DNA from 3 places in the Streptomyces changchenzhani genome. Region 1 is predicted to be linked to each of the others. Evidence: riboswitches for the same ligand, from Rfam matches in the RefSeq annotation. Region 1 holds a riboswitch; each other region holds the start of a gene.
What was found. A riboswitch is a leader RNA that binds a small molecule or an ion and turns the genes downstream of it on or off. The one in region 1 is predicted to bind cobalamin.
Positions count from the first base shown of each region.

Region 2: another riboswitch for cobalamin. It lies ahead of metE (5-methyltetrahydropteroyltriglutamate--homocysteine S-methyltransferase); the one in region 1 lies ahead of ABCR94_RS10320 (ribonucleoside-diphosphate reductase subunit alpha).
Region 3: another riboswitch for cobalamin. It lies ahead of ABCR94_RS23685 (cobalamin biosynthesis protein); the one in region 1 lies ahead of ABCR94_RS10320 (ribonucleoside-diphosphate reductase subunit alpha).

Region 1 covers NZ_JBDHNH010000002.1:466,491-469,757, forward strand. Annotated here, with positions in the region: gene ABCR94_RS10310 (carbon starvation CstA family protein) at 1-1,177, shown strand, start outside; gene ABCR94_RS10315 (YbdD/YjiX family protein) at 1,174-1,377, shown strand; cobalamin riboswitch at 1,512-1,634, shown strand; gene ABCR94_RS10320 (ribonucleoside-diphosphate reductase subunit alpha) at 1,776-3,267, shown strand, end outside.
Region 2 covers NZ_JBDHNH010000004.1:172,107-175,373, forward strand. Annotated here, with positions in the region: partial or broken gene metE (5-methyltetrahydropteroyltriglutamate--homocysteine S-methyltransferase) at 1-1,726, opposite strand, end outside; cobalamin riboswitch at 1,890-2,105, opposite strand; gene ABCR94_RS15065 (endo alpha-1,4 polygalactosaminidase) at 2,569-3,267, shown strand, end outside.
Region 3 covers NZ_JBDHNH010000007.1:420,696-423,962, forward strand. Annotated here, with positions in the region: gene ABCR94_RS23680 (cobyric acid synthase) at 1-986, opposite strand, end outside; gene ABCR94_RS23685 (cobalamin biosynthesis protein) at 995-1,987, opposite strand; cobalamin riboswitch at 2,105-2,247, opposite strand; gene ABCR94_RS23690 (hypothetical protein) at 2,394-2,618, opposite strand; gene ABCR94_RS23695 (inorganic phosphate transporter) at 2,631-3,267, opposite strand, start outside.

The sequences.
Region 1 (3,267 bases):
CGGCGCGCTCTCCGGCTTCCACTCCCTGGTCGCTTCGGGCACCACCCCGAAGATGATCCAGAAGGAGACGCAGATCCGGGTGATCGGTTACGGCGCCATGCTGACCGAGTCGTTCGTCGCGGTCATGGCGATGATCTGCGCCTCCATCATCGACCCCGGCCTGTACTTCGCGATCAACTCGCCCGCCGGTGTGATCGGTGACAACGTCCAGGCCGCGTCCGAAGCGGTGACCAACCTCGGCTTCTCCATCGACCCGCAGACACTGGCCCAGGCCGCCAAGGACGTCGAGGAAGAGAGTCTGCTCTCGCGCACCGGCGGCGCACCGACGTTCGCGCTCGGCATGTCGGAGATCTTCTCCGCGGTGATCGGCGGCGCCGGATTGAAGGCGTTCTGGTACCACTTCGCCATCATGTTCGAGGCGCTGTTCATCCTCACCACGGTGGACGCGGGCACCCGGGTCGGGCGCTTCATGCTCCAGGACATGCTCGGCAACGTCTACAAGCCGTTCCGCCAGGTCAGCTGGAAGCCGGGGGTCTGGTTCGCCAGCGCGGTCGTGGTGGGCGGCTGGGGCTACTTCCTGTGGGCCGGCGTGCACGACCCGCTCGGCGGCATCAACCAGCTCTTCCCGCTGTTCGGCATCGCCAACCAGCTGCTCGCCGCCGTCGCTCTCGCCGTCTGCACCACGCTGCTCGTCAAGTCCGGGCGGCTCAAGTGGGCCTGGGTCACCGCCGTGCCGCTCCTGTGGGACGTCGCGGTCACCCTCACCGCCAGCTGGCAGAAGATCTTCTCCGGCGACCCGAAGGTGGGCTTCTTCTCCCAGCGCGACAAGTACCAGGCGGGCATCGACGCGGGCGAGGTCATTCCGCCCGCCAAGACCCTCGACCAGATGAAGACAGTCGTCACCAACTCCACGGTCGACGGCGTGCTGTCCGCGTTCTTCGCCGTCCTCATCATCGTGGTGCTCATCGAGGCGGCCCGGGCGTGCGTCAAGGCGGTCCGCGACCCCGCGAGCGTCAAGCTCAGCGAGACCCCGTACGTCGAGTCCCGTCTCGTCGCGCCCGCTTCGCTCCTCGCGACCAAGGAGGAGAAGGCCGAGCTCGTGGCGGCCGGCCTCGGCCCCGAGGGCGGCATGCGCAAGGACGACGCCGCGCCCGTCGGATCGGGGAGCCGGGAATGACCCGTATCGACGTACGCCGCACTGCGGGCCGGATCCGCTGGTACGTCCGCGAATTGACCGGCGAATCCGCCTACGACCGGTATGCGGCGCACACCAGATCCGGCGATCCACAGGCCCCCGTCATGAGCCGACGGGAGTTCGAACACAGTCGTACGGACGCACGCGAGGCGGATCCCCGGGAGGGCTTCCGCTGCTGCTGAGGCCCTCCGCCCAGTGATCGCACGGGCCGTCGCATCTTCCGGGATGCGGCGGCCCGTTGTCGTACGCAGATCCGAAGCCGCAACACCCGCGACACAACATCTGGGGGGTGCAGCATCCCCCGGCCCCCACATGTATGCTCGTGCTCGCTGTCGCCGCAGGGAAATCCGGTGCGAATCCGGAACTGTCCCGCAACGGTGTGATTGGTGCGCTTTTGCGCACCCAGGAGTCCGAGACCTGCCGACGGTGCATCCGGTTCGACCGACCCGGATGCCGATACGTCCGGGCCTCGCGGTTGGGCCGGTGGACGCAACGCGGTGTGCCGCCCTTTCAGGGGTGAGGTGCGCCCGTGCGGCCCCGTTCCCCCGCCGGCCCCGAGCCGAGCGAGGGAGAGCACCCCGTGACCATCGCGCCAGTCGATCCGGCTTCTGTCACGGTGACGACCGAAGGACCCGGCACAGAGTTGCTGCGGACCCTGACGGACCTCACCGCCGATCTGCCCGACACCGACCCCGGCAGAGTCGCCGCGGCCGCGCTGCGCGGCCGGAACGCCGGTTCTGACGCGGCCGAGTTGCGCATGCTCGCCACCGACGCCGCCGCCGGCCTGATCTCCGAGGACCCGGCGTACTCCCGCCTCGCGGCCCGGCTGCTGACCCGCACGATCCGGGACGAGGCGGCGACGCAGGGCGTCCACTCCTTCTCCGACTCGGTCGGCGTCGGGCACCGCGAGGGACTGATCGCGGACCGTGCGGCGAACTTCGTGGCGCTGCACGCCCCGACGCTCGACGCGCTGATCGACAAGACGGCCGACGACCGCTTCGGCTACTTCGGCCTGCGGACCGTCTACAGCCGCTACCTGCTGCGCCACCCGATCACCCGTCAGGTGATCGAGACCCCCCAGCACTTCATGCTCCGGGTGGCGTCCGGCCTCGCCGAGGACGACTCGGTCCGCGCCCTGGACGAGGTCGCCGCGCTGTACCGGCTGATGAGCCGCCTGGACTACCTGCCGTCCTCGCCGACGCTCTTCAACTCCGGTACGCGCCACCCGCAGATGTCCTCCTGCTATCTGCTGGACTCCCCGCTGGACGAGCTCGACTCGATCTACGGCCGCTACCACGAGGTCGCCCGCCTCTCCAAGCACGCGGGCGGCATCGGCCTTTCCTACTCGCGCATCCGCGCCCGCGGCTCGCTGATCCGCGGCACCAACGGGCACTCCAACGGCATCGTCCCGTTCCTGCGCACCCTCGACTCCTCGGTCGCCGCCGTCAACCAGGGCGGCCGGCGCAAGGGCGCGGCCTGCGTCTACCTGGAGACGTGGCACGCGGACATCGAGGAGTTCCTGGAGCTGCGCGACAACACGGGCGAGGAGGCGCGGCGTACGCACAACCTGAACCTCGCGCACTGGATCCCCGACGAGTTCATGCGCCGGGTCGACGCGGACACCGACTGGTCGCTGTTCTCGCCGGTCGACGTGCCCGAGCTGGTCGACCTGTGGGGCGACGCGTTCGACGCGGCGTACCGCAAGGCCGAGGCGGACGGGCTGGCCCGTACGACGATCCCCGCGCGCCAGCTGTACGGCCGGATGATGCGCACCCTCGCGCAGACCGGCAACGGCTGGATGACCTTCAAGGACGCGTCGAACCGTACGGCGAACCAGACCGCCGAGCCGGGCTCCGTCGTGCACTCGTCGAACCTGTGCACCGAGATCCTGGAGGTGACGGACGACGGCGAGACCGCCGTGTGCAACCTCGGCTCGGTGAACCTCGGTTCGTTCGTGCTGGCCTCGGGCGAGATGGACTGGGAGCGTCTCGACGAAACCGTCCGCACCGCCGTGACCTTCCTCGACCGGGTCGTCGACATCAACTTCTACCCGACCGAGCAGGCCGGCCGCT
Region 2 (3,267 bases), on a different contig from region 1:
AGGCGAGCATGGTGACGGGGCCGGTGAGCATGCCCTTGACCGGGCGGTCGGTGAGGGAGTTGGCGTACGACGTCCAGCGCACCGTCATCGGGTGGGGCCGGGAGATGTCGCCCGCGAGCACCGGCGGGCGGACATAGCGGGTGCCGTAGGACTGGACCCAGCCGTGCTGGGTGGCGAGGTAGCCGGTGAGCTGCTCGGCGAAGTACTGCACCATGTCGTTGCGTTCGGGCTCGCCGTGCACCAGGACGTCGATGCCGGCCTTCTCCTGGAAGGCGAGTACGTCGCGGATCTCGTTCTCGATGCGCTGCTCATAGGCGGCGGTGTTGATGCGGCCGGCGCGCAGATCGGCGCGGGCGGTGCGCAGTTCGGTCGTCTGCGGGAACGAGCCGATGGTGGTGGTGGGCAGCAGCGGCAGGTTGAGGTGGGCGCGCTGGGCCACCGTGCGCTCGTCGTACGGCTGGGAGCGGCGGCCGTCCGCGTCGGTGACAGCGGCGGCGCGGGCTCGTACGGCCGGGTTGCGGGTGATCGGGGAGTTCTCGCGGGAGGCGAGGTCGGCCCGGTTGGCGGCGAGTTCCGCTGTGATGACGCCGGTGCCCTGGGCCAGTCCCTTGGCGAGGGTGACGATCTCCGTGGTCTTCTGCCGGGCGAAGGCGAGCCAGCGCAGGATCTGCGGGTCGATGTCGCGTTCGGCCGAGGCGTCGACCGGAACGTGCAGGAGGGAGCAGGAGGCGGCCACATCGACCTGGTCGGCGAGGCCGAGGAGCGTGCCGAGGGTGGACAGGGACTTCTCAAGGTCGTTGATCCAGATGTTGCGGCCGTTGACCACTCCGGCGATGAGCCGCTTGCCGGGGAGTCCGCCCACCGAGGCCAGCGCGTCGAGGTTGGCGGCTGCCGCGTCGGTGAAGTCGAGCGCCAGGCCCTCGATCGGGGCTTTTGCCAGGACCGGCAGGGCGTCGCCGAGCCGGTCGAAGTACGAGGCGACGAGGATCTTGGGCCGGTCGGTGAGGGCGCCGAGGGCGCGGTAGGTGCGGGCGGCGGCGGTCAGCTCGGCCGGGGTGCGGTCCTGGACCAGGGCGGGCTCGTCGAGCTGTACCCAGTCGGCACCGGCCGACCGCAGATCGGCGAGGACCTCCGCGTACACGGGCAGCAGCCGGTCGAGCAGTGTCAGCGGCTCGAAGTCGGCGGCGACGCCCGGTGCGGGCTTGGCCAGCAGGAGGTAGGTGACGGGGCCGACGAGGACGGGCCGCGCCGGGTGGCCGAGCGAGAGGGCTTCCGTCAGCTCGGCGACCTGCTTGGTGGAGTCGGCCGCGAAGACGGTGTCGGGGCCGAGCTCGGGCACCAGGTAGTGGTAGTTGGTGTCGAACCACTTGGTCATCTCAAGGGGAGCCACGTCCTGGTTGCCGCGCGCCATGGCGAAGTAGCCGTCGAGCGCGTCGGTGTTGACGGCGGCGCGGTGGCGGGTGGGGATCGCGCCGACCATGACGCTGGTGTCCAGGACGTGGTCGTAGTAGGAGAAGTCGCCGGTGGGCACCTCGTGGATGCCGGCGTCTGCCAACTGCTGCCAGTTCGAACGGCGCAGGCCCTCGGCGGTCTCCTTCAGGGCGTCCGCGGTGACGCGGCCCTTCCAGTAGCCCTCGATGGCCTTCTTCAGTTCGCGGTTCTGGCCCTGGCGGGGGTAGCCGTACACGGTGGCTCGTGCTGCCGCGGCTGCGGGCTTGGTGTTCACGGAAATCTCCTTCGCGAGATGACTCCTGAAAATCCCGGAGACGGGACACGGACGCGAAGGGATGACGAACCGAACGGATCCCATGCACGCCATCGGCGCTGCATTCCGTCTGGTATGTACGCCGACCCGCCCACGAGGTCACCGGGATCTCCGCACACGATCGGTCGCGTACGGGCAACGGGCAGGTCTTCGGACTCGCGGGCACATCCGCCGGGGCGGACTCCTACTGGCCGTCGCTTCCCAGATCCGACCGGACCCAGTGCTTATGACGACTGTCGTTCCCACTTACCGCTGCGGGGCAGTCCCGGATTCCCACCGGGTTCCCTCTTACGACGCGTCTGTCTGGCGGACAGGGCGTACCAGCTGCACGCGCCAGGTTAGAGGGGCGTGCAGCTCCTCGCGCGCCACTGTTCACATTCCGGACCGTGATATGAGACACGGCCAGACAGGCGAAGATCTGAGGGGTGTTGCTCTGCGGCAGCCCGGTCAGCCGGAAGAACCGGTCGGCTCGATGAGCCGACCGGTTCTTCATCCGGGCGGACCGTTGGAACCCATGGCCGCCGAAACGTCCGAGGCCGACGCGGACGGCCACGGCCGAGGGGCGCCGGGCCGCAGGACGAAGTTGGCTGTCATCGCCCCGCAGAGTACCGCCCCGGTTTGTTGACATGCCGAAACTTGCTCGCTTTACTCAGGACAACGCCAGAGTTGATCACCCGGCGCCAGAGGTACGCCCAGCCGGTGAAGCGGTCCACGCGCCGTAAGTCCGGACTGAGTCGCCAGGTCTCGCGCGAAGACCGCGGAGTCCGAGGCGGGGACGTGCCCCCCATCTCCTGGATCTTGTGATGCTCTCCGTCAACCGTGTTCTGTCTCGTCGGTACGTTTCCGTGGCGGCGGCGGTGGTCGTCCCACTGTTGGCCTTCTCCGCAGCGTGCGCGACGGCCCCGACGGTGTCCCTCCCGCCGGCCCATGCCGATTTCGACTACCAGATCGGCAAGCCCTACACACCCCCGCCCGGTGTGAAGGTAGTCAGCCGTGACTACACCGCCTCGCCGGCGGCGGGCCTGTACAACATCTGTTACGTCAACGCCTTCCAGGCCCAGCCGGGAGCCGAAGAGGAGTGGGGTGATCTGCTGCTGCGGGACGCGCGCCGGGACATCGTCTATGACGAGGACTGGGGCGAGGCCATCCTGGACATCCGCACCGACAGCAAGCGGCAGCGGATCGCCGCCAAGGTGAACCCCTGGATCGACACCTGCGCGGACAAGGGCTTCAAGGCTGTCGAGCCGGACAACCTGGATACCTTCGAGCGGACCGATCTGATCAGTGAGGCCAACGCGAAGGCGTTCATCAGGCTGCTCTCCGATCACGCCCACCGCAAGGGCCTGGCGATCGCGCAGAAGAACACCTTGGGCCTGTCCACCGCTCATGAGGAGACGGGTCTCGACTTCGCCATCACGGAAGAGTGCGGCGAGTGGGACGAGTGCGGTGACTACACCGAGGGATTCGGTGACAACGTGATCGTGATCGAGTACAAGGAGCAG
Region 3 (3,267 bases), on a different contig from region 1:
TGCAGGGCACGGACCGTTCCGCGCGTCCCCGGCACGATCACCAGGTCGGCGTCGACGAGCTCCTCGGCCCGGTCCACGAACCGCACGACGACGCCCGGTTCGGCGGCCAGCGCGTCCACGTCGGTGAAGTTCGACATGAGGGGCACCGCGCACACGGCGACGCGCAGGACGTCCTCGCCGAAGGGCGGTGCGACGACGGACTCGCGTACGGCGCCACGCATCGAAACCCGCAGTCCGTCCTCCTCGTCGATGCCCAGACCGTGGGTGAACGGCAGCACGCCGTAGGTCCGCCGTCCCGTCAGGCCCTCCAGCATGTCCAGGCCGGGTTCGAGGAGCGACACATCGCCGCGGAACTTGTTGATCAGGTATCCGGCGACCAGCTTCTGGTCCTCGGCACAGAGCAGCGCGGTCGTACCGAAGAAGGAGGCGAACACACCGCCCCGGTCGATGTCGCCGACGACGACCACGGGGAACTGCGCGGCCCGCGCGATACCCATGTTGACGATGTCGGTACGCCGCAGATTGATCTCGGCGGGGCTGCCCGCGCCCTCGCAGATCACCGCGTCGTACGTGCCGCGCAGTTCCTTCAGACAGTCCGTCACAACACCGAGCAGCGATTCCTGCCTGCCCCCGTGCAGCGCATTCCCGGGGGACGCCCCCCCGGACCCCCCGAAGAACCCACGGGCACTCATCTCGCCCACGGCCTTGCCCAGCAGGACGACCTGGCTGGAGCGATCGCTGCCGGGCTTGAGCAGCACCGGGTTCATGAGCGCGGTCGGCTCGACGCGGGCCGCCTGGGCCTGCATGGCCTGGGCCCGGCCGATCTCCGCGCCCCCGCGGGTGACGAAGGAGTTCAGCGACATGTTCTGGGCCTTGAAGGGGGCGACCTTCACACCCTTGCGTACGAGCCACCGGCAGATCCCGGCGGTCACGACGCTCTTGCCGGCGTCGGAGGTGGTCCCCGCGACGAGCAGACCGCCCCCCAACTGGTCCTTCATACGTGTCCCTTCGGGTTACGGATCCTGCTCCTGCTGCTCCTGCGGTCGGCCGCGCGCAGCGCACCGAAGGCGAGACGCCCCGCGACGGCCGTCACCAGGGCCAGCGCACCGACGCGCCGGGACAGCCGGGCCGCCCGCTCGATGTCCCCGGCGCCGACGGGCCGGCCGGTGGCGTTGAGCACGGGCCGGTGCTCGACCCGTCCCGCGTACGAGAGCGTGCCGCCGAGCCGCACACCGAGCGCCCCCGCGAAAGAGGCTTCCACCGGGCCCGCGTTGGGGCTGGGGTGCTTCGAAGCGTCCGCGCGCCAGGCCCGTACCGCACCCCGGGTGTCGTCGCCGGCCAGCGCCGCGAGTGCGGCGGTCAGCCGGGCTCCGGGCCAGCCCGCCACGTCGTCGAGGCGCGCGGAGGCCCACCCGTACCGCAGGTACTTGGCCGATTTGTGGCCCACCATGGCGTCCAGCGTGTTCACGGCACGGAACCCCACCAGGCCGGGTACGCCGCCCAGCGCACCCCAGACGAGGGCGCCGACCACCGCGTCCGAGGTGTTCTCGGCGACGGACTCGACAACGGCGCGGGCGATTTGCGCGGCGTCCAGGGACTGCGGGTCGCGTCCGCACAGGTGGGGGAGGCGTTCGCGGGCCACCTCGATGTCCCCGGCCTCCAGGGCACAGCCGATGGCCCGCGCCTCACGGCCGAGCGAGGTCCCCCCGACGACGGCCCAGGTGGTGGCGGCAGTCAGCGCCAAAGCCGCGGCGGGGCGACGGCGCAGGGCGTGCGCGGCCAGCGCGGCGGCGCCCGTCGCGCCCCCGGCGCACACCAGGGCGTGCAGCGCGCCCCACCCGCGGTGGTCACGCCACAAGGCCGCCTCGACCGCGCCCGCGGCCCGCCCGAACGCGGCGACCGGATGCCCCCGGCGGGGATCGCCGAGAACGAGGTCGCCGAGCAGGCCGGCCGTGGCGCCGTACGCAAAAATGCGATCGGCACGCATGGGGTCAGCAGGTCGCAGCGCCTGGAAGCGCGCGGGTACGCACTGGAGCAATCACAGGTATGGGGGAGGGGCAGCCGGGCATGGCGGTATGTCCTCACTCAGGGTCCGCGCCCTGGTTCGACGTGACCGGCGGTGAGAGTTCCTGGCTTCCGGGGTGGGTGTCTCCCCGGTGACAGTGGCGGGACCGCGCCGGATTCGCACCGGACTTCCTCTCCTGCCGCCGTAATTGGCTCGGGCAGTCCACCACGCTCCGCGAATGCCGTCAACTTGCTGTTGACCTGCGACGGGAGAGTGTGTCGGGGCACACAGAAACCGCCCCGCGGCGGGCCGGGCGGGGCCTGTCACGGGGCGTTGCGGGGCGGTTGCGGGTGGCGGGCGCCGGAGGCGGCCCGAGGGCGCGGAGGGGTCAGGCGACGATCAGGAAGATCCCGTACGCCACGGCGCCCACGCACAGCGCGAAGCACGCGTACGCGCCGGTGCGGGCCAGGGAGACGGCTCCGCCGCCCTGCGCGGTGGCCGCTGCCTGCTTGGACAGTCCGACGATACCGAGGGTGAACAGACCCACGAGCGCGACGGTGACGACAAGGCTCACGCCGAATACGGTGCCGAGGGCTACCCAGTCGATTTTCATGCTGATTCGTCCTTACACCGTGGCCGGGCGGGCCGGCTCGGTGACGCTCGCGGCCGGGGCCGGGATGGTGGTCTTCAGGCTGTCGGCGGTGGCGGGGCCACCGATGGGGGGCGGGCTGACGGCCGCGATGGCGGTGGTCACGACGCCCGCGGGCTCGTGGAGCTCGTCGTTGGTGACGTTGGTGTGGTCGACCGGCTGGCGGCGCGAGAGCGACCAGATGATCCCGGAGCCCGCGACGAGCAAGGCGGCGACTGCGGCGATGCCCCAGGGGCCCTGCTTGGTCAGGAACTCCGCGCACGCGGCGACCAGACCGGCGGCCGGCAGGGTCAGGCCCCAGGCGACGAACATCCGGGTCGCCGTGGACCAGCGGACCACGCCGCCCTTGCGGCCGAGGCCGGCGCCCATCACGGAGCCGGAGCAGACCTGGGTGGTGGAGAGGGAGAAGCCGAGGTGCGAGGAGGCCAGAATGACCGTGGCGGCACTGGTCTGGGAGGCGAAGCCCTGCGGCGGACGCAGCTCGGTGAGGCCCTTGCCCATGGTGCGGATGATGCGCCAGCCGCCCAGGTAGGTGCCCAGCGCGATCGCCACACCGGCGGAGACGATGACCCACAGCGGCGGGTTGGAGCCGGGGGCGAGGACGTTTCCGGTG